One region of the Clostridium cellulovorans 743B genome, then DNA from elsewhere that is predicted to be linked to it. Evidence: predicted binding sites of a transcription regulator. Region 1 holds the regulator's gene; the other holds the start of a gene.
What was found. The regulator Rex, encoded in region 1, represses fermentation and respiration genes when NADH is low (regulators of the CRP and FNR family bind a similar motif). The targets are predictions, from matches to a motif close to ATTGTTAANNNNTTAACAAT.

Region 1 (15,806 bases):
ATAGTGTTACACTAACCTGGGATGGGGAAGTTGGAGCCACTGGTTATGAAATAGAGGTGGAAGGAAAAATAATAGACAACGGGAATAGCACAAGTTATACAGTGACAGGGCTAAAATCAGCTACAAATTATAGTTATAAGGTAAGGGCAAAGAACGGAACCTGGAGTGATGTAATAACTGCGACAACCTTAAAGCCAGTAATTCCACCACCAGACCCAATAATATTACCAGTGTTAAAAAATATAAAAGCTACAACAACAGAAAATAGTGTTACACTAACCTGGGATGAAGAAATAGGTGCTACTGGTTATGAAATATATATAAACGGAAAAATACTAGATAACGGAAATAATACAAGTTATACAGTGACAGGTTTAAAATCCGCTACAAGTTATAGTTATAAGGTAAGGGCAAAGAATGGAACCTGGAGCGATGTAATAACTGCAACAACACTAAGTTCAGTAATTCTACCACCAGACCCAGTAGTTCCCCCAGATGATTCAAAAAAACCGTCTGTGAAAGTACCAGTAGTATCAGTGATTCCACAAGCTATAGCACCAATATCGCCAGTGGGAAAAAATAACTTAGTAGCAAGTAGTGCAACTACAGTAAGCAACAAAACTGATAATAGAGTAGATAATAAAGATATTAACAAAGGAAATAGTGAAGCAGATAGTGATAAGGATACGGATGGTTTATCCTCATCCACAAAATCAGATGAAGCTACAAATAGGAAAAGTGATCCAGAGAAGCAAGATATTTCTCATAATAATAAGCTTTTAATATTTATTAGTGCTATTTTAGGACTTTCTGCAATAGCTGTTTTTGCTAGAATTAGATTGTTTAGAAAGAAAATTTAGGATGAACTAATTTTAATAATAATGTTTTTATCGTGAATATTTTATTTAAATATAATGTTTACAGCTAGATAAGTTTGAAGCTGATGTTGGTGTATAAATGTAGTAATAATTAAGATATATAACAAAAAGGAGTTGGTAGTATAAAGATAACCAACTCTATTTTTTATATAAATTGCTTTCGATTGTTGTATAGAGATTTATAACCTAAGTTTAATGATAAAAAAACTGTTAAACAAACAGAGGTACAAATTGCGATCATTATAGCTATTTGATATAAAATTGAAGTAGTAGGTGATGTACCAGATAAGATTTGCCCAGTCATCATTCCTGGTAAAAAAATTATTCCCATACCAAGCATGGAGTTTAAAGTAGGAATTAAAGCACTTTCTAAAGCGTTATTGGCAAAAGGCTTCAAGATATACTTCGGTTCAATACCTAGGTTAAGCAAGGTATTGATTTTATTTTTTTCCTTTTTTATAGAATCCATAAAATTTTTGATCCCAATATTTATTCCTGTCATAGAATTACCAATTATCATTCCAGCTAAAGGTATTGTATATTGTGGATTAAATATGGATTTATTGATTACTACTATCAAAAAGAAAAATAGAACAAATAATCCTGAAAAAGATAATGAAAAGGCTATTGAAATTTTAAAAGCATTATTTAAGTCTTTTCGGCTCTTAATTACAATGTGAATTGAGAATACTATCATAATTGTAAGAAAGCTTATTGTAAATAAAGGATGAGGATTTCTAAAGATATATTGAAGAATATAACCTACAATTATAAGCTGAATTGACATTCTTAAACTAGCAATTATGAGAAGTTTACTTTGATTCACTTTTGATTTTTTCATTATAACTAAAACTACGATAAGTAGTAAATAAATAAGTGAAAATTGAAAAAGGTTTAATTTTACTATTTGATCCATTGTAATCACCTAACTACTGATAGATTTATTTTATATGATTGATATGAAAATTTTATACGGATATTTGTTAACTATTGAACTTTTTTTACTATTTCAATTTTATTTTCATAAAACTCTTCAACTATGGCTTTATCATGACTTACTATTACTATATCTATATTTTCTTTCTTGCAGAAGGAGGTTATATTTTTCATTATTTCTTTACTATTTTTTTCATCTAAAGCGGAAGTTGGCTCGTCTAATAAGATAACTTTAGGATACAAGGATAAAAATAAGGATATATACACTCTTTGACGTTCTCCTCCAGAAAGAGTAGCAGCATCTTGATCTAAAGAAACATTTACAGAGCATAAATCTGCAAAAAAGCGTACATGATCATTTTCAGGAACTGTCATATCTCTTAAGGAATAGAAAGTTTTAAAATTATCTATAATACTCATGTCAAATAAAAAAGGATCTTGAGAAACTAGGCTTATATCACGTCTTAAGGCTATAGGATCATATTGTTCTATTGGTTTATTCTTGTATAAAAGTACTCCAGCTGTTGCACTTATAGTATTATTTAATAATTTTAGAAAGGTACTTTTACCACTACCGCTTTCACCAGTGATAAAATTAATCTTTTCCTTTTTAACAATTAAATTATCATAGACCAAGTTTTCTTTATAGATTAAATTATTTGCCTGAAATAATATATCGTCCATTATATTACCTTTCCTTTCACATATAAAAGAATATATAGCAAATGTATAATTTCTTGACTCTAGTACGTTGAGTTGATAAAATAATGTACTAATAGCGGAACAAGATATCGAAAGTCAATATCGTATTTTGATATGATGATTTTAGGATAACATAGGAGGATTTTCAGTGCAAGAACAAATAATACGAAAATTATTTTTAGGATTTATACATATACATATACTACATCATGCCAAAAAAGAACCTTTTTATGGAGCTTGGATGATAGAAGAGCTTAGAAACCATGGTTACGAAATAAGTGCAGGGACTTTATATCCTGTATTACATAACCTAGAGAAGAATGGAGTTCTAAAGGTCGAAGATAGGAATGTGGAGGGAAAGATAAGAAAATATTATTCAATTACTGAGGTAGGGGATGAAGTTTTAAAAGAAGCAAGAATAAAGGCCTATGAATTATTTAAGGAGATCAAGGAAGATTAAATATAAAACCATGAAGTTTGTTAACATTAAATATAATCAAAATCTTTGTTAGCAAGAGTATTTATGCTCAAAAAATCAAGATTACAAAATTTTCTTTTGGTAAACTAATGTTACGATAACGTTATTGTATAAATCTAAGAAGAAATTAAGTGATTTAAACTATTATTTTTAAGAAGGTGGTGAACCTTGAAAAATTTTCATGTACTAATAGAGGCAATAAACTATATTGAAGAGAACCTCTGCAATTATATCTTACAAGAAGATATAGCAAGGGAATGTTATTTTTCATTGTCATCTTTGCAAAAGCTCTTTAGGTATGCATTTAATCATAGCATCAAAGAATATATAACAAAACGAAGATTAACAAATGCAGCTAAGGACATTGTTAATTCTCAAATGACTATAACAGAAATAGCGATGAAATATCAATATAATTCTCCAGAGGTTTTTACTAGAGCCTTTTCAAAACTTTGGGGGATATCACCATCAAAGTTTAAAAATCAGTGGAAGTTTACCGGTATATTTCCTAAGTTAATTCTTGAATATAATGGAGGTAATGTTGTGACGGGAAAGAAAGTAGAGATTTCTGAACTTTATGAGGTTTTGAAAGAAAATCAAAATACTTATGTTTTATGTTTTGATATTGTTGGCTTTGGAGAAATTAATAAAATAAGCTATGAATTTGGAGATAAAGTAATTCTCCAATGCTTGAAGAGGATTGATACAGTTGCAAAAGAAGATATGATGTTGTTTCGTATCGGAGGAGACGAATTTGCTCTTGTAACATGGTTAACGGAAGCTAGTGAAGCGGAGAATCTTGCAAAAACAGTTCTTGAAAGTAACGGAGAATTTATTGATTATAATGGACAAGGTATTCCTGTATCTATGAGAGTAGGAGCTACAAAAATTTTTGGTAATAATATTCGCTATAATGAGCTTCTTGATGATTTACAAAATACTATTAATGTTACTAGGGAAAATAAGAAAGAGATTTTCTTAATGGATTAGAAACTTTATTGAAATATATACAATTAATAAGGTTAAGAACTGTTTTCAGTAAATTAGATTAGAATATATCACATGTTATAAGCTACGTAAATTAAATATAGAGACTATTATTTATTATATAAGTATTAGGGGATATATAGCTTTGATTAATTAAAGCTATATATCCCCTTTGGGTTTTCTATAGTATCAAAATATCCTAAGACAAAGAAGTGGAGTACATTAATTTTGAAGTGAGGTGGGAGTTGATTTATTCCATATATGTTTCCCATTCCGCATATAAGGCTTCAAGAGTTTCTTTAATACTAGATATCTCGTTGTCAACTTCCCTAGATTTTTCTATATTAGAGTAAACTTCTTCCTGACATTGATATTCGGTAAGTTTAGAGAGTTTTTCCTCTAAATCTGTTATTTCCTTTTCGATAGCTTTAGCTCTGTTTTTTAGTTCTTTTTCAGCTTTTTCTTTTTCCTTACGCTTTTTCTTATCTTGAATTATTTGAGTTTTTGTCTTGCCTTTTGCTTCTTCTTCAAGTTCAAAACGATAAGGGTTAGTTTTCTTTTCCATGTAGTAACTGTAGTTGCCTAGGTACTCAGTTAATTCTTCTTCTTTAAGTTCAAAAATTTTATCTATTACCTTGTTAAGGAAATATCTATCATGGGATATAACTAAAACTGTTCCATCATAACCTAAAAGTGCATCTTCTAAAGCTTCTCTTGAGGCTATGTCAAGGTGATTTGTAGGCTCGTCTAGTAGAAGCATATTGCTTTGCGACAGCATTAATTTTAAAAGATTTATTCTACATTTCTCACCGCCAGATAAGGTTGAGATAACTTTAAATACCTCTTCGCCTTTAAATAAAAACGCAGCTAAAGCACTTCTGATTTCAGTAGTTGTAAGCTCAGGGAAGTCATCCCAAACTTCATCGATAATTGTTTTACTTTCATCTAAATCTGATTGCTCTTGATCATAGTAGCCTACGAATACATTTTTTCCTAGTACCTTAGAACCAGCATCAGCCTTGATGTCGTTTAAAAGTATTCTAAATAAAGTTGTCTTTCCTCTTCCATTTTCCCCAATTAAGGCAGTTCTATCGCCACGGTGCATATCAAAGGAGATGTTTCTAAATAATTGCTTTTCACCATAAGCTTTACTCAAATCTTCAACATGAATTACATCGTTACCACTTTTTATTTGAGTAAAGAATTGAATTCTAGCAGCCTTACCTTCCTTTGTAGGGGCAGAGATTCTGTCAATTTTATCTAAAGCTTTTTGCCTACTTTCAGCGGCACGAATACTTTTTTCTCTGTTAAATTGTTTGTATTTTTTTATTATTTCTTCTTGCCTTTTTATTTCATCCTGTTGCAAATTGTAAGCTTTAAGTTGTTCTTCATAAAGCTTTTTCTTTTGCTCTAGAGATTGGGTGTAGTTACCGTTGAACAGCTGAGTAGTCCCATTGGCAACTTCCATAGTTTTATTAGTAATAGCATCTAAGAAAAATCTATCATGGGATATAATAAGCATTGTGCCTTTATAATTTTTAAGATATTCTTCTAACCATTCAATGGCATCTAAATCAAGATGGTTTGTCGGTTCGTCTAATAGTAATATTTCGGGTTTAATTAAAAGTAGCTTACATAAAGCCACACGGGTTTTCTGGCCACCACTTAATATATCAATAGACTTTGAAAAATCATCCTCATTAAAGCCTAAACCTTTTAGAACTCTAGAGATTTCTCCTCTAAAGGTATAACCGCCTCTATTTATATATAATTCATTTAATAAAGTATAGTCATGGATAAGCTTATTATGATAGTCTTCTTTTGAAGGATCATAAGCTTCTGCCATTGATACTTCAAGTTTTGAAAGTTTATTTTCCATATCAACTAGATCTTGAAACACTGAAAGTAATTCTTCGTATATTGTAGAAGTAGTATTTAAAGATAAATGCTGTGAAAGATAGCCTATCTTCTTATCTTTATCTATAAAAACATCGCCGCTATCATACTCTAGTTCTCCACCGATTATCCTAAATAAAGTGGATTTACCAGCTCCATTAGCACCAATTAATCCAATTTTTTCTCCTTCATTAATACCAAAGGTAACATTTTCTAATATAACATCTATTCCATAGCTCTTTGTAATATCTTTGCAGCTTAATACGATCATTTTGTTCACCTTCCCAAAATAAATTATAACTAATAACCTTATAGTACTCAATAACTCTTTTGAAAATAATACTAACTATGACTTTGAATTATTGAAAATATCTGATAAAATAAAAGTTGTTTTAATTTTAACAAAAACGAGTTACTTTGTAGGAGGTGCCATAATGGAGAAGAAGAAACAGATATCCATGGCAGTAATCAGAAGGCTTCCCAAATACCATAGATATTTAAGAGAGTTAATTAAAAATGATGTAGATAGAATATCTTCTCGAGAACTAAGTGAAAAGATTGGCTTTACTGCTTCTCAAATTAGACAAGATTTAAATAATTTTGGTGATTTTGGGCAACAGGGATATGGCTATAATGTAAAAGAATTGTACAATCAGATTAGTTATATTTTAGGAGTCAATAAGGAATACAAAACGATAATTGTTGGTGCAGGAAACATTGGTCAAGCTATTGCTAATTATAATTTTGAAAAGTCAGGTTTTCATTTAACTGGTATATTTGATGTTAATCCAAAACTTATCGGTTTGAAACTTAGGGATATTAAGGTTCAAGATGTTGACCAACTAGAAGAATTCCTTAAAGAGAATAGTATAGATATTGGTATATTATGCATACCTAAAAATGCAGCTCAAAGAATTTGTGATATTCTATGCAATAATGGAGTAAAAGGAATTTGGAATTTTGCCCCTGTTGATCTTGTTCCATCAAAGGACGTTAAAATAGAAAATGCTCATTTAAGTGAAAGTTTATTAACACTTAGCTGTTTGATGAATAGTTAACGAAGATTTTTGAGACAATAAAAAGGATAAGATATCTTTAGTATACTCTAAGTTAAAAGTTTATAAATAATAGGAAACTATAATTTTGTAATGTATAAATTTTTAACAAAGAATCTTCATCTATTACGGAGATGAATATTCCAGGAGTTTTTATGATTTGTATACAAGAAAACTCCTGGAAATCATTTAAAAAGTCAAGTTTATCAATGGCTATGCAATGTAAATTATTGTTGAAATATTTATGAAGACAAGATATAATGGAAGAAGTGATGTAAGAAAAGGAGAATTTTATCTTTTTCAAAAAGATTAGTCTGCACTAAATTGTTAATTTAATAACAAAAGGGATATTTTTTTATCTCTTTCAAAAAAGATTAGTCTATACTAAATTGTTAATTTAATAACAAATATGATTGTGGGAGGATTATCCATGGAACTAACAAATGTGCTTTTAGAAAAAGAAGGACATATTGCTGTTGTAACTATCAACAGACCAAAAGCCCTAAATGCGCTTAACAGCGATACACTAAAAGATTTAGACGCAGCATTTACTGATATCGAAAACGATGCAGACATATATGCTGTAGTATTAACTGGTGCAGGTGAAAAGGCTTTTGTTGCTGGTGCTGATATCACAGAAATGAAAGAAATGACAGTTATTCAAGGAAGAACTTTTGGTCAACTTGGAAACAGAGTGTTCAGAAAAATTGAAACTTTAAGCAAACCAGTAATCGCTGCTATCAATGGATTTGCATTAGGTGGTGGATGCGAAATTTCAATGGCATGTGACATTAGAATAGCATCAACAACTGCTAGATTTGGTCAACCAGAAGTAGGACTAGGAATTACTCCAGGATTTGGTGGTACTCAAAGACTTGCTAGATTAGTAGGTATGGGTATGGCTAAAGAATTAATCTATACAGGAAAAGTTGTTAAAGCTGAAGAAGCTTTAAGAATAGGACTAGTAAATAGTCTTCATGATCCAGCAGAATTATTAGATACTGCTAAAAAATTAGCTAACACTATTGCAGCTCAAGCACCTGTTGCAGTTAAGCTTTCAAAAGAAGCTATAAATAGAGGAATGCAATGTGATATAGATACAGGATTAGCCTTTGAAGCAGAAGTGTTCGGTGAGTGTTTCTCAACTGAAGACCAAACTGAAGGTATGAGTGCTTTTGTAGAAAAAAGAGATAAAAGCTTCAAAAATAGATAGGAGGTTTATAGTATGAATTTTGCATTAACTAGAGAACAAGAATTTATCCAAAAGATGGTTAGAGAATTTGCAGAAAATGAAGTTAAGCCAATAGCTGCAGAAATCGATAAAAACCACAGATTCCCAGTTGAAACAGTAGAAAAAATGGCTAAGTTAAACTTATTAGGTATTCCATTTCCAACAGAATTTGAAGGAGCAGGTGGAGACAATCTATCTTACACAATAGCTGTTGAAGAATTATCAAAGGTTTGCGGTACTACAGGAGTTATCGTATCTGCACACACTTCACTTTGTGCTGCTGTTGTTAACCAATTTGGTACACCAGATCAAAAGAAAAAATACCTTCCAGACTTAGCTTCAGGAAGAAAATTAGGTGCTTTCGGTTTAACTGAACCAGGTGCTGGTACAGATGCAGCTGGACAACAAACTACAGCTGTTTTAGATGGAGATAACTACATACTAAACGGTTCAAAAATATTCATCACTAACGGTGGATACGCTGAAACTTTCATAGTATTTGCTATGACAGATAGATCAAAAGGAACAAAAGGAATTTCTGCGTTTATCGTTGAAAAAAGCTTCCCTGGTTTCTCAATCGGTAAAGTTGAAGAAAAATTAGGAATAAGAGCTTCATCAACTACTGAGCTTATATTTGAAAATTGTGTAGTTCCAAAAGAAAACCTATTAGGACAAGTAGGAAAAGGCTTTGGTATAGCTATGAAAACTCTTGATGGTGGTAGAATAGGTATTGCTGCTCAAGCATTAGGAATAGCTGGTGGTGCATTCAACGAAGCTAAAGCTTACATGAAAGAAAGAAAGCAATTCGGAAGAAGTTTAGATAAATTCCAAGGCTTACAATGGATGATGGCTGATATGGAAGTTGCTATTGAAAGTGCTAGATATTTAGTATACTTAGCTGCTTGGAAGAAAGATCAAGGTCTTCCATACACAGTAGAAGCTGCTAGAGCTAAATTACATGCTGCTAACGTTGCTATGGATGTAACTACTAAAGCAGTTCAATTATTCGGCGGATACGGATACACTGCTGAATATCCAGTTGAAAGAATGATGAGAGATGCTAAGATAACTGAAATTTACGAAGGTACTTCACAAGTTCAACAAATGGTTATCGCTGGCAACATATTTAAATAATAGAGGAGGACTGGCAGAATGAATATAGTTGTTTGTTTAAAACAAGTTCCAGATACAACTGCTGTAAAAATAGATCCTGTAACAGGAACTTTAATTAGAGATGGTGTTCCATCAATCATAAATCCAGAAGATAAACATGCTTTAGAAGAAGCAATAGTTTTAAAAGAAAACTTAGGTGCTAAAATCACTGTAGTTTCAATGGGACCTCCACAAGCTGAAGTTGCTTTAAGAGAAGCTTTAGCTATGGGTGCTGACGATGCAATATTAATAACTGATAGAGCGTTTGGTGGAGCTGATACATTAGCTACATCTCATACAATAGCAGCTGCTATAAAGAAATTAGATTATGATATAGTTTTTGCTGGAAGACAAGCGATTGACGGAGATACAGCTCAAGTTGGACCAGAAATAGCTGAACATTTAGATATTCCACAAGTAACTTACGTAGAAGAAGTTAAAGCTGATGGAAACAAATTAACTGTTAAGAGAGCATTAGAAGATGGATACGAAATAATCGAAGTTCAAACTCCATGTTTATTAACAGCTATTAAAGAATTAAATAACCCAAGATATATGAATGCTAAAAACATTTTTGAAATATTCAAAAAAGAAGTAACAATTTGGAATGCTGATGATATCGGTGTTGACAAATCCCTTATCGGTTTAAAAGGATCACCTACAAAGGTTAAGAAGTCTTCAACTAAAGAAGCTAAACAAGCTGGAGAAATTCAAAACTTACCAGCTAAAGAAGCTGCTCAATATGCAGTTTCAAAATTAAAAGAAAAGCACTACATTTAATAAAGTAGGAGGGATAAAGGATGAATATTGCAGATTATAAAGGCGGCGTTTGGGTATTTGCTGAGCAAAGAAACGGGGAACTTCAAAAGGTTTCACTAGAACTTTTAGGCAAAGGTAAAGATATCGCTGAAAAATTAAATACAAAATTAGTTGCAGTTTTATTAGGAAGTAACTTAGGAAACTTAGCAAAAGATTTAGTTGCTCAAGGTGCTGATGAAGTTTTAGCAGTTGACAGCGAATTATTAGCTAACTTTACAACAGATGGTTATACAAAAGTTATCTGTGACTTAGTAAATGAAAACAAACCAGAAGTATTATTTATCGGAGCTACTTTCGTAGGTAGAGATTTAGGACCTAGAATAGCAGCAAGATTAGGCACAGGCTTAACAGCTGACTGTACAGCTCTTGACATAGATGCAGAAAACGGAAACTTACTAGCTACAAGACCAGCATTTGGTGGTAACTTAATGGCTACTATAGTTTGTGCTGACCACAGACCACAAATGGCTACAGTAAGACCAGGTGTTTTCGGAAAATTATCATATGATGAAGCTAGAGCTGGAGAAATCAAAAACATAGATTCAGCTATTATTTCAGCTAGTGACATCAGAACTAAAGTTTTAGAAGTTGTTAAAAATGAAAAAGAAGCTGTTGACATCGGTGAATCAAAGATTCTTGTTGCTGGTGGAAGAGGTATAGGAACAAGCGAAGGAGTAGCTTTATTAAAAGAATTAGCTGCTGTTTTAGGCGGAGAACTTGCTGCTTCAAGAGCTGCTATTGAAAAAGGCTGGATCGACAAAGATGTTCAAGTTGGTCAAACTGGTAAAACTGTTAGACCTTCAGTTTACATAGCTGTTGGTATCTCTGGTGCTATCCAACATACAGCTGGTATGCAAGATGCTGAATACATCATTGCTATCAACAAAGATGCAGATGCTCCAATCATGAAGATGGCTGACCTTGCGTTAGTTGGAGATTATAGCAAAATCATTCCTGAATTAATCAATGAAATAAAGGCTGCTAAAGAGCAAGCATAATTTCTAAGGAACTTTTGGGTATAATAAATATATAATTTAGAGGAGGCTTATTCACATGAAAAAGATATGTGTTATCGGTGCTGGTACAATGGGATCAGGAATTGCTCAAGCTTTTGCTAGTAAAGGCTTCGAAGTAGTTTTAAGAGATATAAAGGATGAGTTCATCGAAAGAGGACTTAGCGGAATCAACAAAAACTTATCAAAATTAGTTGCTAAAGGTAAGATGGAAGAAGCAGCTAAAGAAGAAATCTTAACTAGAATCACAGGTTCAACTAACATAGAAGACGTTGCTGATTGTGACCTAGTTATTGAAGCAGCTGTAGAAAATATGAAAATCAAAAAAGACATTTTCGCTGAATTAGATAAAGTTTGTAAGCCAGAAACAATCTTAGCTTCAAACACTTCATCATTATCAATCACTGAAGTTGCTACAGCTACTGGAAGAGCTGATAAAGTTATAGGAATGCACTTCTTTAACCCAGCTCCAGTTATGAAGCTTGTTGAAATCATCAGAGGTATCACAACTTCTCAAGAAACTTACGATGCTATAAAAGAATTAACTTTAGCTATCGCTAAGGAACCAGTTGAAGTTGCTGAAGCTCCAGGATTTGTTGTTAACAGAATTCTTATCCCAATGATAAACGAAGGTATCACTGTTTTAGCTGAAGGAACTGCTTCAGTTGAAGATATCGACAAAGCTATGATGCTTGGTGCTAACCATCCAATGGGACCACTAACATTATCAGACTTTATCGGTAATGATATAGTTCTTGCTATCATGGATACACTATACTCTGAAACTGGTGACCCAAAATACAGAGCTTGCCCACTTCTTAAGAAGTACGTAAGAGCTGGATGGTTAGGAAGAAAATCAGGTAGAGGTTTCTACGATTATTCAAAATAATAATAACAACAATAAAGGATAATTTATTGTTTGCTTTAAAAACCGCCACTTAATTGTGGCGGTTTTTTTATAGAGAAATAAATAATTTAGAAGTAATCCTAAGATTTAGTCAGTTAAATTATTGGCGAAATTTTATAATGGAACTAGTGACTAGTAAAGTTATAATTGAAGTATGAATTCTAGTGTTTATAGAATACTTTGTAATTGTGCAGAAGGATAAAGGAATGATATAATATCATCAAGTGAAATTTTGTTTAGAGGTGGCTTATCTACCATTTAAACTTAACTAACTTAATCTAGAGTTCTGTCAATGATTAATCTCAGATTTGATAGAAAAGAATAGTATAAGGCATTTTAGGGCTTACTAGAGTTTTTCAATACTAATAATGAGACTAATGTAATGGATAGACATCAGATAAAAAATAAATAAGCTTTTATGGAGGAAGAATAGATGGATAGGTTTAAAAGAACACCAGCAAGAGAAGAAAAATTAGAAGATAGAATTACGAACTTTAATGAAGTTTGTACAGGATATGATGAAGACAGTGCTTTAACTGAAGCATCAAGATGTTTAAATTGTAAAAATCCTAAATGTAAAGCAAATTGCCCTGTAAATATGTCGATTCCTGATTTTATAGCTTCTATAAAGGAAAAGAACTATGAAGAAGCGGCAAGAATTATAGATAAACACAGTGCATTATCAGCTATCTGTAGCAGAGTTTGTCCTCAAGAAAAACAATGTGAAGGAAACTGTGTACTAGGAATAAAAGGTGAATCAATATCTATAGGTAACCTTGAAAGATTTGTATCAGACTGGGCAAGAGAAAATAATTGTGAGTTCTTAGATAAAGAAGAAGCTAATGGTAAGAAAGTTGCAGTAATAGGAAGTGGTCCAGCTGGATTAACTTGTGCTAGAGATCTTGCAAAGCTTGGTTATGAAGTTACGATATTTGAGTCAATGGATGTTCCAGGAGGTATCTTAATGCATGGTATCCCTGAATTTAGATTACCAAAGAAGACTATTGTAAAACATGAAATTGAAAAAGTTCAAAGAGTAGGTGTAAAAATAGAAACTGGTGTAACTATAGGTAGAGACTTTACATTAGATAGTCTTTTAAATGAAAAAGGTTTTGATGCCATATTTATAGGTGCTGGAGCAGGAATATCTAAAGAGATGAGAATCCCAGGTGAAAACGCTAATGGTGTTTATCCAGGTATAGATTTATTATCTTCAGTTAATACAAATGGAGGTCATAGTCCATTATTAAAGGCAGGAGAAAGACTAGCTGTTATCGGTGGCGGAAATGTTGCTATGGACGTAGCTAGAGTAGCTATTAGACTTGGTGCGAAGGTTCAAGTTGTTTATAGAAGAAGCGAAGAAGAACTTCCAGCTAGAGAAGTTGAAATTGAACATACTAAAGCTGAAGGTGCAGAATTTAATTTCTTAACGAACCCTATTGAGGTATTAACTGATGAAGAAGGCAAAGTTACAGGAATGAGATGTGTTAAAATGGCATTAGGAGAGCCTGATGAATCTGGTAGAAGAAGACCAGTGGTTGTAGAAGGTTCAGAATTTGTAATGGAAGTTGATAAAGTAGCTATGGCTCTAGGTAGTGATCCAAGCACAGAAGTTATGGAAGCTACTAATGGAGTAGAAAGAACAAAGTGGAATTCAATCATTATTGATGAAGAAACTGGTAGAACTTCAAATGAGAAAATATTTGCTGGTGGAGATATAGTAACTGGTGCAGAAACAGTTATAAAGGCGATGTCCGCAGGAAGAAAAGCAGCTAAAGCTATTGATGAATATTTAAAAACTATTTAGAGCATACTGCCCTAAGAGGTGATGCAATGGATTTTAAGAATATAGAAATAAAAGATGACAAAGTAATAGTAAAAGATGTAGTGAATTTTCAACTTGACCACGTATTTAAATGTGGACAATGCTTTAGGTGGGATGAAACAGAAAGTGGTACCTATATTGGAGTAGCTTTTGGAAAAGTTATAGAAGTTGAAAAGCAGGAAGCTGACTTGATAATCCACAATACAAGTGAAGAGGATTTTAATAGAATCTGGTTAAATTATTTTGATTTATCTAGGAATTATAGTGATATTAAGGCAGTTTTATCTGAGGATCCATTATTAAATAAAGCAGTGGTTTTTGGGGAAGGAATCAGACTTTTAAAGCAAGACCCCTTTGAGATGATGATATCCTTTATTATATCTGCAAACAACAGAATTCCTATGATAAAAAAAGAAATTAATTTAATAAGTAAAAAGTGGGGGCAAAAGCTTACTTATAAAGGGAAGGATTATTATGCATTTCCTTCAATAGAGGCTTTGAATTCTGCATCAGAGGAAGAAATAGAAAAGTGTGGAGTTGGATTTAGAGCTAAATACATTAAAGATACAGTAGCTCGGATTAATGATAATAATAACATAGACCAGATGATCAGTGGGACTGATGATCAGTGTCATGAAATGCTTAAGGAATACATGGGAATAGGCCCTAAGGTTGCAGATTGCATAATGCTCTTTAGCATGGGCAAATATTCAGCTTTTCCAGTGGATGTTTGGGTTAAGAGAGCAATGCAACATTTTTATTTAGCTCCAGATGTATCTTTAAAGAAGATTAGGGATTTTGGGCGTGATAAGTTTAAAGAACTTTCAGGCTTTGCTCAACAGTATTTATTTTACTATGCAAGAGAAAATCATATCCTTGAATAAAAGTATTCAAGGATAGCAAGTTGTTAAGTGAGAGAATTGTTAAGAACTCAAAACTCTTTTAACTATTTATAGTGTAAAAGATCGTATTATTCAGAAATGGATAATACGATCTTTTTATTGTTATATGAAAAGTGCAATACTCAGAAAGAAAATGCAAAATAAATTGACAGAATGCATGAAGAAGCATAAAATTATAATGTAAATAAACCATATTGGAGGAAATAAAATGTTTGCTGAAGAACGGCATCAGTTGATTCTTGATATGTTAGAAAAAGAAAAAAAGGTAATAGCAACTGAACTTTTAGCTAAGCTTAATGTATCAATTGATACTATAAGAAGGGATTTGATGGTTTTAGAAGAACAAGGTATGCTTAAAAGAACCCGTGGTGGAGCAATACCTAAAGTGAAAGTCTATAAACCTAAAAATTTTACAGGTAGAGATATTTTACATGTAAATCCTTTCTATCATGCTATTGCTAAAGAGGCAATCACATATATTAACGAAGGTGATGTTATATATTTAGGTGGGGCAAGTATCGATCATTTAATGTTAAGGTATTTACCAAAGCAGTTTAATTTTACAGTGATAACGAACTCGATAATTACAGCTGATGAACTTCGATGCTGTGATAATATAGATATTTATATTACCTGTGGGAAGGTAAGGAATCATGGAAATATGAGAGATGCTATGGCTCTTGAATTTATTAAGAATATACGTATAGATACAGCTTTTATATCAGGCCCATGTTTTTCAGCTAATTTTGGATTAAGTAACACTTCCTTTGAAGTAGCTGCTCTTCAAAGAGCAGTACTAGAAGCTTCGAAAAAGAGCATATGTCTTGTACCTAATTCCAAGTTAGCGGCGGAAGCAGTTGCAAAAGTGGTCGATACAAGGGGGATAGATATTTTAATTACAGATTGGGAAGCTGTTCAGGAGGAAATTGACCGAATTAAGGAGTTGGGTGTAGATGTTATCCTAGCGAGAGAAACTTAAAATGATTCCAGTTTTTTCGTTTTAATGTTTTTTAGACTACGATGCT
Region 2 (15,806 bases), 1.0 Mb from region 1:
TTTTAGTATTAGATAACGGAAAGATTGTTGAGAGAGGAAATCACGATGAGTTATTGAGACAAAAGGGATATTACCATAGTGTTTATGTAAATCAATTTGGTGATTTCGACAAGGTTAAGGAGGTGGGATAATGGCAAGAAACAAATTTGACGTAGATGAAGAATTAGAAAGTGAATTTAATCTAAAACACTTAAAAAGATTATTTACTTATATAAGACCCTATAGAAAAACGATGTTTTTTACTGTGCTATTGATGGTGTTATCAAATATGGCTACATTACTTGGGCCATATTTAGTGAAGATTGCTATGGATGATAAAATTCCAGCAGGAGATGTTAAGGGACTAATAAAGCTTGCAGTTATATTTTTGTTATCTTTATTAGTGATAGCTTTATGTATGAAATATAGAATAAGGACTATGAATAGAGTTGGACAAAGTATACTTGTAACTTTGAGGAGAGACTTATTTACTCACCTGCAGAAGTTGCCATTTACCTTTTATGATAGTAGACCTCATGGAAAAATATTAGTTAGAGTTGTTAACTATGTTAACTCCTTAAGTGATATATTATCTAATGGATTAGTGAATTTAGTTACAGACATAGTAAGTTTGTTTATTGCTTTAGGTTTTATGTTGATTATTAATCCAAAACTTACAATGGTTTGCATGATTGGAGTACCTATATTACTTATAATAGTCATTTTACTGAAAAATGCTCAGAGAAAGGCATTCCAGTTATTGAGTAGCAAACAATCAAATATGAATGCGTATATCCATGAAAGTATTGCAGGTATCAGAATCACTCAATCCTTTGCGAGAGAAGAAGAAAACTTAAAAATCTTTAGAGATGTTTGTAATCAATATAGAACATCTTGGTTAAATGCAGTTAAGATACAATTTCTTCTTTGGCCAACAGTAGAAAATGTTTCAACTATTACGGCTTCAATGGTATATGGCTATGGTATTTTTGTTTTAGGAGTAGGTGTTAACCAAGGGGTTACAGTAGGTGTTCTAATTGCTTTTATAGCATATCTTTGGAGGTTCTGGAATCCTATAATAACTATATGTAACTTCTACAATGCATTGATAAATGCAGTAGCATATCTTGAAAGAATCTTTGAAACCATGGATATAGAGCCAGAAATTGTAGATGCTAAGGATGCTTATGAATTACCAATTGTAAAAGGTAAAGTTGATTTTAATGATGTATTGTTTAGATATGAAGATGATAAGGAAATACTTAAGGGTATTAATTTTTCAGTAAATCCAGGAGACAGTATTGCATTAGTTGGTCCAACTGGAGCAGGAAAAACTACTATTATAAGTTTGCTAAGCCGTTTTTATGATGTTTCAGCTGGTGAAATATTAATAGATGGCCATGACATAAGTAAGGTTACATTGAATTCTTTAAGAACTCAAATGGGGGTAATGCTTCAAGATACATTTATTTTTGCTGGAACTATAATGGACAATATTAGATATGGAAAATTAGATGCTACAGATGAAGAAGTAATTGAAGCAGCAAAAGCTGTTAGGGCTCATGATTTCATAATAGAGCTAAAGGATGGTTATAATACAGAAGTAAATGAGCGAGGAAGTAGGCTTTCAGCAGGGCAAAGACAACTGATTTCTTTCGCCAGAGCATTGCTTGCTGATCCAAGAATTTTAATTCTTGATGAAGCAACTTCTAGTATAGATACAAAAACAGAATTAGCACTTCAAGAAGGACTACAAAGGTTGCTTAAGGGAAGAACTTCATTTATTATTGCACATAGATTATCAACAATTAAAAATTCAACAAAGATAATGTATGTTAATGATGGGGTAATAGCAGAAGCAGGAAATCATGACGAGTTAATGGAACAACAAGGTTATTATTATCATTTATACAATTCACAATTTGCTGTGTTAAAAGCAGTGTAATGTGGATAACTTTCAGAGTTATTCCCAATATGTGTTGATAACTTGTTGATAATACTGTGGAATTTGTGAATAACTCTGTTATTATTAAGGTTAAATTACAAAAAAATCAAGGAGGAGATCACATGACTTATATTCCAAATGAGAAGAGATATGACACAATGATATATAATAGATGTGGAAGAAGCGGATTAAAGCTTCCGGCTATATCTTTAGGGCTTTGGCATAATTTTGGTGGTAAAGATGTATTCGAGAATAGTAGAGAATTAATAAGAACAGCTTTCGATTTAGGGATAACACATTTTGATTTAGCAAATAATTATGGACCTCCATATGGAAGTGCAGAAGAAACCTTTGCTAAAATACTAAAGAAAGATTTTCAAGGTTATAGGGATGAACTTGTTATATCTACTAAGGCTGGGTATGATATGTGGCCAGGACCATATGGTGATTTCGGATCAAGAAAATATTTGATTTCTAGCTTAGACCAAAGTCTAAAAAGAATGGAATTAGATTATGTTGATATCTTTTATCATCATAGACCTGACCCTGAAACTCCAATTGAAGAAACTATGCTTGCTCTTGACCATATTGTTAGACAGGGAAAAGCTTTATATGTAGGATTATCAAATTACAATGCAGATCAAACAAAAGAAGCAGTAAAGATTCTAAAGGAATTGAAGACCCCAATAATTATTCATCAACCATCATATTCTATAGTAGATAGATGGATTGAAGGCGGGTTACAAGACGTGTTAAAAGAAGAAGAGGTTGGAACTATAGCATTTCTTCCATTAGCTCAAGGAACCTTGACGGATAAATATCTAAATGGTATTCCTAAGGATTCAAGAGCATTTAATGCGAACTCTAGGTTTTTGCATGAGAAAGATATAACAGAGAATAGAATAAATCTTGCAAAAGAGCTTAATGAGGTAGCAAAAGAGAGAAATCAATCTCTTGCTCAGATGTCATTGGCATGGGTGTTGAGAAAAGGAATTGTTACTTCTGCATTAATTGGTGCAAGTAAAGTAACTCAGATAGAAGAAAACGTAAAAGCACTTGATAACTTAGATTTTACTGAAAATGAATTAAGAAGAATAGATGAAATAACAAATAAATATAGGTAAATTTTTGATTTCTATATAGTATGCATTAGAAATACTTATTGTAATTTTAAAAATAAACTCAGAACTTGCAGAAAAATCGGTGAAAGGGTTGTCAAAACGATTCCAGATAATATATAATAAGGTTGTAAATGCTTGTAAGAAATATGATGGAATCGATACATTCGCAATGTCAATTTCTTGAAGCAGGAATCAGTATAGTCCCCTCTATACTTGATAGTAATTGCCGACTTAAATGTCGGCTTTTTATTTATATATGAGTTTTAAGTTTTCAATTTACTAAGTTCACATGGATGAACAAGTTATAAAGGCAGCAGCAAGTTTTTATTGCAATATATATTTTTGTAGAATTTTGCGAAATATAGTGCTGCTAATAACTATAACTAGGTTAAAATTATTCCCCATAGGATAAACATAGAAATTTAATTTTATGTTATCTTATGGGGAGATTTTTATTTGAAGATATGTATAACATATAAGGCAAAACTGATATTTCGTCAATTAAGTGATTTTATTTAGGTTTGAGTTTTTGTTTTATTATCAGTAGATTCACATTTCAAGAAAATCTCTTTGAAAGTTAACCCTCTATATATTGTAGATAGAACCGCTTTTGTGATAAGGAGAATTATAGGGCCTAAGAAGATGCCTGCGCCGCCTAAGAGACTAAATCCTGTATACATACTTATCAATGTAGCTAGCGGATGTAGACCTATTTGAGCACCGATAATTTTAGGTTCTATAAGTTGTCTAATTATGAGTATTACAATATAAAGTATAAAAAGTCTAATTCCAAGAGTTGTAGCCCCTGTTATGACGCTATAAATAGCCCAAGGTATCAAAAAAAGTCCTGATCCTATCAATGGTAGTATATCGAATACACTTATTATTAATGCAAGAGCAGAGGCATATTTTACGCCTATTATGTTAAAGCCTATAAGCAATTCGATAAAAGTTATAGTAAGTATAATTAAATATCCCTTTAATAGCCTACTTAATGAGCTAAATACACCATCTTTTGATTTGTTAAGACTTGATAACCAAGTTTTAGGTAAATGCTTGTTAATAAGATTAATAATATCATGTTTGCTACTAGAAATAAAATAAGTTCCAATCACCATAACGATAAGGAATATAAACATATTAGGTAACGCTGATGCAGTACTAAAAATACCTTTTGCTAAGGGGTTAGCAAAACTAGATAGTGATGAATATAGTGTGTCGGTAATATTACTAAAGTCATATGAAATTTTCTTTGGCAGCCACTTGTCAAAGAAGCTATCAGAATTTATAGCCATTATATTCTCATATGCATTTTTGATGAGGTCTGGAAGGACATCTGATAATGAAATTAGTTCTCTTACAAGTTTAGAGATAATTAGAGCCAAAAGTCCACCAAATACTGATAATACCATAAGGACTCCGATTGCAGATGATATGGCTCTTTTTAGTTTTAAGGTATCGCCTAAGAACTTAACAAAAGGCTCAATCATTAATGAAAGTATTAATGCTACCACAAAGGGAGCTAAATAATACATAGACTTAAACAATATAAATAAGCCTAAGAATAATAAGATGAGTACTATTAAAAACTTCTTTAGTTTAGTAAAATCTATTGTATATTTTTCGTCCATTTCAATTAACCCTCCCAATCTCGAAATTTATAGAAAAACATAAATTTAAAGGTTATATCTTTATTAAAGATCTACATTGATTTCATAAACAGTATATGTATTAAATGTATAAATATAGGTCAAATCTATATAATATAAAAGCAAACTCCCCCCAGTTGAAACTGGTGAGTAAGCTTCACTGCCTAAATCGAAAATTTAGAGTGTCATTTTAATTATACATCAAGTTTTAACTTATATATAAATATATTAACAAATATTTATATTTGTAATCATAAAATGAAGAATAAGGTCAAAAAGTTTTATTTTTATAATATTGTACATAGCTTTTTAGTTTAAATATTTTATTATATCTATAAGTTAGTTTATCATTTTTGAGTCGTATGTAAAAGTTATAAAAGAGATAAATTCTATACGAAGTGAAAGAAAGTTTAGAAAAATAATTTGTAAAGTATAAACATGTTGGATTTTACTACGATGAAAATAAAGAATAGTAAAATAATTATTTGTAGGTAAATGGAGTATACAGAAATATTATATTAATGATTTAATTAGGAAACACAATTGTATAGAGATAATAAATTTGAGGGAGAAAAAGGTTGTAAAAAAACCAAGGTTGATATTTATTTTACTGATATATTCATTCTTATTAAGTTCTATAGAAAATCTTCTTTAAATGAGTAGATGATATGTTATTTCTTTATATAGAAGAGTTTTTCTCAATAATTTACTAGGTTTTGGTAGAAGAATCGGGAATTGTAGTGTAAAATAAGATGATAGTATAAGGAGGGAGAAGGATGATAAGAAAGAGCAAGGCTATGATAATAGCCGTCATATGTGCGATAGGGACTGCTACATTTGTTAGTTATGATGCTAATAATATAGCTGTTGCAGAGGTAAGTTCAGTAAAGGCTATGGTTGCACAACTTAGTCCAATAGTTTTTATAGATCAACCTACTGATGGAATACAAATGGGTAAAAAGGATTTTACTGTATCAGGTTGGAGCTTAAGTAGTTCAGGGGTAAAAGATGTTAAGGTATATATTAATAACGTACTAGTTGGGAATGCTATAATTAATGGTGCAAGACCTGATGTTGCTAAGGTATATCCAGGATATCCAGGGTCAGATAAATCTGGATATTCTTTTGTTGTCTCTAAAGACAAGCTTGTTAAAGGAATAAACGAAGTCAAGGTGATTTCAACTGGAAATGATGGCGTTGCAACTACAAGAAAGATTTCGATGAATGTTCCAAGTTTATCAAATTTAGTATGTGTAGATACACCAATTAATAATAGTACGGTTTCAAATGATAAAATAACTATCGCTGGATGGGCATTAGCACAGGAAGGAGTAGAAGCTGTTAACGTTTTTGTTAATGGTGACTTCGTAGGTAAGGCTGCTTATGGGATGTCTAGAGCAGATGTAGCTAAAGCTTTTCCTTTATATGATGATAGTAATAATTCAGGATATAGTATAGAAATACCTAAAAGTAAGTTTTTAGGAAGTACAGGTGTAATTGATGTGGAAGTTGTTTCTAAAGATAAAAAGACATCTAGAACACAAGTTAAACTAAATGTTAAGGATAACTTTAGAATTACAACTATTGATATACCAGCGATTAACTCAATAATTCAAAATCAAAATGTATTTGTTGGAGGATGGGCTATTAATCCATCTGGACTACAAAAAGTTACTATATCATTAAATGGGAAAATTCTTGGCGATGCTACAATGGTAGCTAGGCCAGATGTAGCTAAGGTTTATCCTAATTATAAGGGTGTAAGTAATAGTGGATTTAATTATTCAATTAATAAAAGCTTACTTCTTGAAGGAAACAATGTAATAACTGTAGAAGCTATTGGTGTTGATGGAACTAAGGTTTCCAAGAATACCAATATAACTTACAAAGCACCTGTAGCATTAACATGCATTGATTTACCATATGAAAATTCAAAAATCAATAATACAGACTTTGTGGTAAGTGGATGGGCACTAAATCCAGACGGTGTTAAAGAGGTTAAAGTATATGTTGATGGGAAATATATTAAAAGTGCTACGTTAGGTTTATCAAGACCAGACGTTGAAAAAGTTAATCCAGGTTATATTAATGGAGCAAATTCAGGGTATAAGTTAGTTATTGATAGGAATATTATAAGTCCAGGTGCTCACACAGTAACTGTTGAAGCTATCGGCAATACAGGTATTTTAGGAAAAGCCACTAGAAATATTACAATGAATAAGCCAAGCTCCTATATTGTGGCAGATAATTTTAGTGGTGGAATAAACTATAATAGAAGTTTTAATATAGTAGGATGGGCGTTGAGTCCAAGTGGAGTAAAAGCTGTTAATGTTTATGTAGATGGTAATTTATTTAATACAACAAAACCATCAATTTCAAGACCAGACGTAGATGCAGCGTTCCCAGGATATGTAGGGGGAACTACTTCAGGATATAGTTTATATTTTGATATAAATAAAGTAGCAAGAGGAATTAGACAAATTACGCTAGAAGCTATAGGAAATGATGGGACAATAACAAAACGTGAGTATAAACTAACAGTTAACAAGCCTGATGGACAAACCTTTATAGATACACCTATTAATAATCAATTAGTATCATCATCAAGTATTACAGTAAGTGGATGGGCATTAAATGCCACAGGTATTTCATCAGTTCAAATATATCTGGATAATCAGTTAAAGGCAAATGCAACTGTCGGATTATCAAGGCCAGATGTAGGGGCAGCTTTTGCTAGCAAAAATTACACGGACGCTAATATAAGTGGATATTCTGCAACTCTTGATACTACTGGTGTTTTAGTTGGAGATCATATCATTAAGGTTGTTGCTATTGGTAAGGATGGGACAAGCTGTGCGGTAGAGAGAACTATCGCATCTAAAGGAAAAGTAGTTTTTACAAACTACGCTAATACATTAGATTATTATGTAAACCTTCAAGTAGCAAAGAAGCCACCTATATGGCTATCAAGCGGGTCAAGACCAGCTACAAGAACTGAGATATATAATGAAATGAATCCTAACACATCAATAAATGATCCTAATGCTGTATTTATGTTTATGAAACTTAATTTTACAGAAGGAATAAATGCAGATAATTTGAATAAAACATTAACTACAGCTGGAGTACTTCAAGGAAAAGGACAAGCTTTTTTAAATGGTGGTAGAGCATTTAATGTAAATCCTATTTATTTAGTATCTCATGCATTATTAGAAACTGGGTATGGAAAGTCTCAACTATCTATTGGAACTACTATAACAGAGATAGCAGATTTAAATAGCCCTGTTTATGAAACTTTTTTAGAAAATGGTGTAAAAAAGGAATATCTTGTTGGTTATAAAATGATTAAATTGCCTGCACCAGTGACTGTATATAATATGTATGGGATTGGCGCTTTTGATGATATGCCTCATTTCCCTAATAGACCATTGATTACTGGAACAACGGCAGCATATAAAAATGGATGGACTACTGTGGATGCTGCAATAACAGGGGGAGCTAAGTGGATTGGAGATGGATATATTAATGATCCAACTTTTAACCAAAACACACTATACAAAATGAGATGGGATTTTGCAAAAAATTGGCATCAATATGCTACAGATGTATTGTGGGCTAGAAAGCAGACGTATAATATTGCTAAATTGGTAAATCAAATGGATAATCCGGTTTTAGAGTTTGATATTCCGAGATTTAAGTAATATATTTTCTAACATTTTCATATATAGAAATATATAGAGAGAAGATGCAAAAATAAATCATTGCATCTTTTCTTACATACGGTTAGACTATTTTATAAGAAATTAAGTTAAACAAATCATAATACAAAGTTTAGCTATTGATTAATATTAATCATAATATTTGATTAATCATTAATTAAAGTGTTATAATTATTTTGATAGCCAAAGTGTAGGGGGATAGCCAATGGAGAAATATATTGCTGAATTTGAGGATGACGATAATCTAATTGTAGTTGATGCAAATGAATTACAACAGAGAAAAAGTATTGATGTGCAGATGCCTAGATATTATTTTGCTATTAAGAAATTTATGGACATAGCTGTTTCTCTAGTAGCTACTATATTGCTTTTACCACTTATAATAGCAATTTCAATAGCTATAAAAATAGAATCAAGAGGTCCTGTATTTTTTTCTCAAGAGAGAGTTGGGAAAAACGGGAAAGTGTTCAAAATGTATAAATTTAGATCAATGGTAGTAAATGCTGAAAAATTATTAGACAAGCTTGCTGATAAAAATGAAATGTCTGGACCTATGTTTAAAATGAAGGAAGATCCTAGAGTAACAAAGGTTGGTAAATTTATCAGAAAGACAAGCCTTGACGAGTTACCGCAATTATTTAATATTTTGAAAGGTGAGATGTCATTAGTTGGACCAAGACCTAATTTACCAAGGGAAGTTGCAAAATTTAATTATAGACAAAGAGATAAGTTATTAGTAAGACCTGGATTAACTTGCTACTGGCAGGTTATGGGAAGAAGTAGTATAGGTTTTGAAGAGTGGATAGAGCTTGATTTAAAATATATAAGAGAAAGAAGTTTATTGCTGGATCTGAAACTTATATTAAAAACATTTTTGGTTTTGTTTGGAGATAAAAACGCATATTAAGAAGAAAATAACAAGGATGTCCAGTAGTTAGTTTTTTATAACTACAAGATGGACATCCTTTATTACATATAAGCTATAAAATATATTCTCTAAGGTTTACGATTTTGTTATTGCTAAGATCTTTAACAAGAGAATAAGGAGAATCTACAAGTAAATAAGGATCTACATCATCTTCTATTATTGCAAGACCGTTTTGTAGTCTTTCACTTAAGTAATGTTCAATTGGTAATTTAAATTTTTCTTTTTCGTAAGAAGCTTTAAATTTTTCAATTGGAACATTAGGAGTAATAGATATTTCATTGACTATAGCAACTTTGTTTTCATGACAATAATCCTTGTTAGATATACGTTTATAAAGATCTGTCTGTTTAAGTTTATTTTGTAGCTCTAAGCTATCAAAACCAGATAATGATATAGGTGTACTTGCTAACTTTAGGCTACTGAAGGTTTTTAAGTTACTAATCATTTTGCTTATAGCGTAAGGGAGTTTTGGGTTTTTTGTATCTATATGATATAGAAAATTGATAAAGTATTGATCCGTGAAACCTAAAAATTTTGAATTTTTCTCGTGGTTTTGCATATTATTTAAGAATGTCTCTTTGTTGGGAAAGCCTACTATGTCATTACTATAGATTATATAGTTCATAACAGTTTGCGCCATTATAGCAATTACGTTTACTTTTTTATTATAAATAATCTCTCGATATGAGAAATGTCTATTAATTAAAAATTGATCTGCAGCACCTATGCCCTTCTCTTTAACACCTACTATGTCTATACCGTAGACTGAATGCTTTTTCATTCTAAGGTTTTTAATCAAAGTTCCTAGTTCAAAGCGTCCATAATTAGCACCTGAGAAGGTCGCATCTCTCAAAAGATAGTCTATTTTATCTGCATCAAATTCCGAATGTAATAATTGGATCATTGGCGAAAGTTGCGGTTTCTTTTCGGTCGCGCTGTAATCTCCAGAGACTATTGTATATAAATCATCCATATCGATATAAGAACAATACTTATTTATTATAGAAATTATAGCAGAGCTATTCTTTAAGATACTAATACCTACATTTTCGTGGTGTAGAGGATCGGGACTTAGTATATTAAGAGCATCATTAACTGGATTAGAAGCAGTTAGAGCCTGAATTTTTCCTAGGGATTTAAACTTTAGAGCATCTAATTGATTATCACCTACTAAAGCTTCTTTATAGGCTTTTTCACCTACATGTGATAAAGGATAGTGCCCAATATCGTGTAACATTGCAGATAATCTTACTAGCTGCCTATCTTCATCAGAAAAATTAAGCTTTTTTGCCATCTCATCGATTATATACATAACCCCAAGGGAGTGTATATATCTAGTATGCTCAGAACCAGGGAAAATCCAGTGGGCAAGTCCCAGTTGTTTAACATATTGAAGTCTTTTGAAAATAGGAAGTTTTTCGATTTCAGCTTCAGCTTTTGTAAGTCCAATGTAACCATGAACATTATCCAATATATAGTTAGTAAAAATTAAAGACATTTGCTCACATCCAATCTGTTGCATATTGTATATGCATATAATATAACCTAATTATAGAAATTAAATCTAGTAAATATTGTAATTTTATTTTTTACTTTAGAAGATTTATAGTATTGAAACTAAGAGGTTTATTTTATGTATTTAGTAATATATAAGTAATTTTGAAATAGACAACAGCTAATCTTATTATACTTAAAATGTAAAAAATGCACAATAAATTCAAGCTGCTAGTTTTAAATATAGCTATGAAAAAAGTAGAAGAGTTAATAGGTAATATGGTATAATACCCCTGTAAGGTCGAATGCTGACGGTAAAGGGGAAAAAGTTTACAACTTATAGCCATTATTAATTATTCTCGTTTAGCTATATTTAATAATAACGGATAAGTTTACTGTGAAGATATTACATATAGAAGTTGTATCTAAAATTCATGTAAGTATATGAGGATAAATGTGAAGCTGTGAAGGTGTTATTAAAACGTTTATTCTTTAAAGAATGAGAATTATTCTTATACTTTTAATAAGAAGTATGTATAACTTTAAATTGTTTAAGAGTTATTTAATAATTGGCAAATATAATTAGTAAAAAACCTAAGAAAAAATTGGACTAGCTGTGTTTATTTTATGGTATGTTACAGCGCATTCATTTTCCAAGTAATAAAACTAATAACATACAAGTGGAGGAATAGAAAATGTATGATACAATTTTAGTTACTGGAGCAACTAGTAATATAGGTTCTGAGGTCTTAAGGCTACTTTCAATGGATGAAGTAGAAGTAAGAGGTGCTACAGATGATTTAAGAGAAGCGAGAAAAGTCTTGCCAAAAGGAATTGAATTAGTACGTTTTGACTTCAAGGAAAAGGACACTTATGAGAAAGCTCTTGAAGGAGTAAAAAAAGTTCTTATTATAGCACCACCAGAAGATATAGATGTAAAAGAACATGTATTTCCTTTTATAGATAAAGCAAAGCAAATGGGAGTTTTGCAAATTATATTCATATCTATATTAGGTATAGACAAGAATCCTTTAGCTCAACATAGAAGAATAGAGAAATACCTTAAGGAAATAGAAGTGCCATATACAATCATAAGACCAAGCTATTTTATGCAAAAGCTTAATACAATGTACAGACATGAAATAAAGGTTCAAGGCAAAATAATGATACCAGCTGGAAAAGCAAAGATTAATTTCATCGACGTAAGAGATGTAGCTGCTTTCACAGCTAGGGTGATTTGTGAAGAGAATGAACATTTCAATATGATATATAAAGTAACAGGAAAAGAAGCTATAACATATCACGAAGCTGCAGAGATATTTTCAAATACAGCAGGAAAAAATGTTGAATATGTAAACCCTAAGATAAAAGAGTTTAAACAGTTGATGGTTAAAAAAGGTCTTGAAGGAGAAAAACTAAAACGAATAACTAGATTATGTATAACTTCAAGATTAGGAATAGGAAGAAAAGTAACTAACGATTTTAAGAAGGTTATGGGAACAGATCCAAAGTCTTTCGAACATTATATAAATGATTATAAGAATATGTGGAAGTAAAAATAGATATTTCGATTAAAATCGATTTCAGACAGTTATAAGCTAATTCCACAGAAAATTAATGATTAAAAATTATTTTAGACAAAGAGTATATAAAATTAGTTATAAAAAGCTTCATCTATCAAAGATGAAGCTTTTTATAACTCCAGGGAACTCTCTTACATGAAAGTTCAGTGAAGAATATGGATGACAAGAACCAGGGTAGCCATGTACCTCAAAGCCTTGCGCTTTTGCTATCATATTAGCCCTAAATTGATGAAAGTTATTTGTGATAACTGTAACTTTTATAGGGGTTTTACTACATTTATTGCTAATTAATTCTTTTGAGAACATAAAATTTTCATAAGTACTAGTAGATTTATCTTCCATCGTTATAAGGTTTGGATCTATACCTTTTTCTATTAAATAGTCCTTCATAGCTCTTGCTTCACTAAGAAGTTCATCAGGTCCTTGTCCACCTGATACTATAATAGGGATTTCTGGATGAATAGAATGGAATTCTAGAGCCGCATCAAGTCTTAATTGTAAAGAGGTAGAAATTCTATCGCCTATAAGACCAGCACCTAAAACAACAACATAATCAGTAGGTGTGTTATCTTTCTCACTTCCAGTTTTATAAATGAAAGCTTCTGTAACAAGGAAGAAAGAGAAGCCAATAATCAGAAAGCTTGTGAATATGATGAGAAACTTTTTTGGAATATAGCTTAATAATTTTGTATCAAACTTTAAATAAAAGAATCCCATGACAATTAGGACAATACCTAGAATTAACCAAAAGCGTGAAAATGACATATTGGGTGTATATGATATTAAGCCTATGTAATAAGAAATACTTAGCCCTCCAAATATGAAGAAAATAATTAAAACTATAAGTTTTTTTAAATCCAAATAAATTCCTCCTTAGAAACAAAATCATAGCTTTTTCATATAAATTTAATTCAGCAATAAATGGTTTATTATAACTAATTCTATCATAAATTGATTTATGAAGAATAATTATAAATTAAAGTTTATAAACATAAAGAAATATGTTATATATAGGTTTTGTAATTATTGATTTTTATCTTTGAAAATACTTTTACAGAGTGAACATATAATCAAAAAACACTGGGGAAGCGTAGTTAGCGCTTCCCCAGTGTTTTTTTAGAATTGAGAGTTACTTGATCCTAAGTCATTAACTTTAGATTGCATTATAGCTAGTGATATTATGGAAAGACCAAATATACTTAAAAGTAAATATAAGATAGAGTCATCTGATGGGGAAGTAGAAGTTTTTGCTTGAACACCATATAACTTCTTTCCCATTTTATAATTCCAATAGATACCATAAATGCCACAAGTAATTAATGTGAATAAGACTTCAAGACCACCCGAAGATTCTTTACTTAAATATCGAGAAGACTCGTTACTTAAAGCTGCCATCCAATACAATCCGTAAATACCAAAAGTTATAATTGTGAGGATAATTGCGACTGCTATGTTTCTTTCTTTGAACATAAATTCCTCCTAATAAATTACAATCGATATATTATATTTTTTAGAATAATAATATATTCATAAAATTTTAAATTTCTAAGCTTATTAAAAAACTGGTGAAGCGAATTTAATGCTTCACCAGTTTCTTAAAATTGAGGATTTCTTGATGCTACGGCATTTAATTTAGATTGCATTATTGCTAGTGATACTATTGGGAATTGAAATAAGTTCAATAGTAGGTATAACATAGAATCGTCAGATGGTGTGTTAGAAGTCCTTGCTTGAACATCATATAACTTTTGTCCCATCTTATAGCCCCAATAAATCCCATAAATATTACAAGTAAGCAAGGTGAATAAAACTTCTAATCCACCTGAAGGTTCTTCACCTAAATAGATAGAAGATTCATTGCTTAGAGCTGCTATCCAATAAAAGTAGTAAATTCCGCAGGTTACAATTGAAAGGATAATTGAGACTGCTATATTTCTTTCTTTGATCATATAGACCTCCTAGTAAAAGTATAGGTAACATAAATTATACATCATAAGTTTGAGATATTCATCAACTTATTTATAAGTTAATCAAGTAGGGTATTTTAAAAGGTATTCTATTAAGCAATAAATATGATAAACTTAAGCATAAATATAAGAAAAAGTGAATTAATATTACATAAATAGATAGAAAAAATGTGATGTAGAATATATAATATACCTATAAATATACAAGGAGGGCTATAAAATGAGTGAATTCAATAATGTTACAGTGATTAAAAAGGCAAATGTTTATTTTGATGGTAAGGTAACAAGCAGAACTGTTGTGTTTGAAAATGGGGAAAGAAAAACTTTAGGAATAATGCTTCCAGGTGAATATGAATTTGGAACTGGTGATAAAGAAGTTATGGAAGTTTTAGGAGGCAGCTTAAATGTTATGCTTCCAGGAGAAAATACTTTTACATTATATAAAGAAGGCGATGCTTTTACAGTGCCGGCTAACTCAAAATTCAAGTTAGAAGTTACAGAAGTTGCAGATTACTGCTGTTCATACATAAAAGAGTAATAGCATATTAATAAATATTAGAACATAGAGGTTAATTTTCTATAAGATATTAAATTATAGGAAGTTAACTTCTTTTATTTTATATAAAATGTGAATATTTTCTTATTAATAGAGAATACTAGTGTTATTAAATTTTTCAGCAATGAAGGAGTACGTATGAAAGAAAATATAATCGACATAGTAGATAGTTTTCCAAAGGAATTTCAAGGTGAACAGCAAAATCATCAACCAGGGTTTGAAGGTGAAATGAAAAAGAAACCTGTATATAAGTCACCTATGTATACAGTAAAGACAGGTAAGCTTAAGGATAGAATTGCTGTTATATCTGGAGGAGATAGCGGAATTGGACGCGCTGTGGCAGTTGCTTTTGCAAAAGAAGGCGCAGATATTGCAATTGTATATTTAAATGAAAATGCAGATGCTGAAGAAACAAAAAAAGAAGTCGAAGCAGAAGGTAGAAGATGCATTTTGATTGCAGGAGATATTAAGAATGAAAACTTTGCAAAGGAAGTAGCTGAAAAAACTATTAAGGAATTTGGCAAAATAAATATTCTAGTTAATAATGCTGCTATTCAGTTTGAAGCTCAAGCTTTGGAGGATATAACTAGTGAGCAGTTTGACAATACAATGAAGACAAATATTTATGGTCATTTCTTTATGACTAAAGCAATACTTCCACACCTTACAAAAGGAGATAGCATTATAAACACTACATCAATAGTGGCATATAATGGACATGAAACATTAATAGATTATTCCATGACTAAAGGAGCTATGACTACATTTACTAGATCATTAGCAAAATCTTTAATCAGTAAGAAAATAAGAGTTAATGCAGTGGCTCCAGGACCAATATGGACACCTCTTATAGTTTCCTCTTTTA

Region 2: a site for Rex is predicted at 11,344-11,363, ahead of CLOCEL_RS19510 (NmrA family NAD(P)-binding protein). Genes of this name have one in related genera too.

Annotation. Positions count from the first base shown of each region.
Region 1 is NC_014393.1:3,654,860-3,670,665, reverse strand. It holds gene CLOCEL_RS14945 (fibronectin type III domain-containing protein) at 1-860, shown strand, start outside; gene CLOCEL_RS14940 (ABC transporter permease) at 1,024-1,794, opposite strand; gene CLOCEL_RS14935 (ABC transporter ATP-binding protein) at 1,866-2,498, opposite strand; gene CLOCEL_RS14930 (PadR family transcriptional regulator) at 2,665-2,976, shown strand; gene CLOCEL_RS14925 (helix-turn-helix domain-containing protein) at 3,163-3,984, shown strand; gene CLOCEL_RS14920 (ABC-F family ATP-binding cassette domain-containing protein) at 4,232-6,148, opposite strand; gene CLOCEL_RS14915 (redox-sensing transcriptional repressor Rex) at 6,312-6,935, shown strand; gene CLOCEL_RS14910 (short-chain-enoyl-CoA hydratase) at 7,363-8,145, shown strand; gene CLOCEL_RS14905 (acyl-CoA dehydrogenase) at 8,158-9,297, shown strand; gene CLOCEL_RS14900 (electron transfer flavoprotein subunit beta/FixA family protein) at 9,316-10,095, shown strand; gene CLOCEL_RS14895 (electron transfer flavoprotein subunit alpha/FixB family protein) at 10,116-11,132, shown strand; gene CLOCEL_RS14890 (3-hydroxybutyryl-CoA dehydrogenase) at 11,188-12,036, shown strand; gene gltA (NADPH-dependent glutamate synthase) at 12,488-13,861, shown strand; gene CLOCEL_RS14880 (DNA-3-methyladenine glycosylase family protein) at 13,888-14,763, shown strand; gene CLOCEL_RS14875 (DeoR/GlpR family DNA-binding transcription regulator) at 14,990-15,760, shown strand.
Region 2 is NC_014393.1:4,686,929-4,702,734, reverse strand. It holds gene CLOCEL_RS19545 (ABC transporter ATP-binding protein) at 1-131, shown strand, start outside; gene CLOCEL_RS19540 (ABC transporter ATP-binding protein) at 131-1,924, shown strand; gene mgrA (L-glyceraldehyde 3-phosphate reductase) at 2,047-3,048, shown strand; gene ytvI (sporulation integral membrane protein YtvI) at 3,561-4,676, opposite strand; gene CLOCEL_RS19525 (Ig-like domain-containing protein) at 5,471-8,395, shown strand; gene CLOCEL_RS19520 (sugar transferase) at 8,619-9,320, shown strand; gene CLOCEL_RS19515 (HD domain-containing protein) at 9,394-10,839, opposite strand; gene CLOCEL_RS19510 (NmrA family NAD(P)-binding protein) at 11,531-12,391, shown strand; gene CLOCEL_RS22105 (YdcF family protein) at 12,506-13,279, opposite strand; gene CLOCEL_RS19500 (DUF4234 domain-containing protein) at 13,535-13,888, opposite strand; gene CLOCEL_RS19495 (DUF4234 domain-containing protein) at 14,014-14,367, opposite strand; gene ppnP (pyrimidine/purine nucleoside phosphorylase) at 14,606-14,923, shown strand; gene CLOCEL_RS19485 (SDR family oxidoreductase) at 15,080-15,806, shown strand, end outside.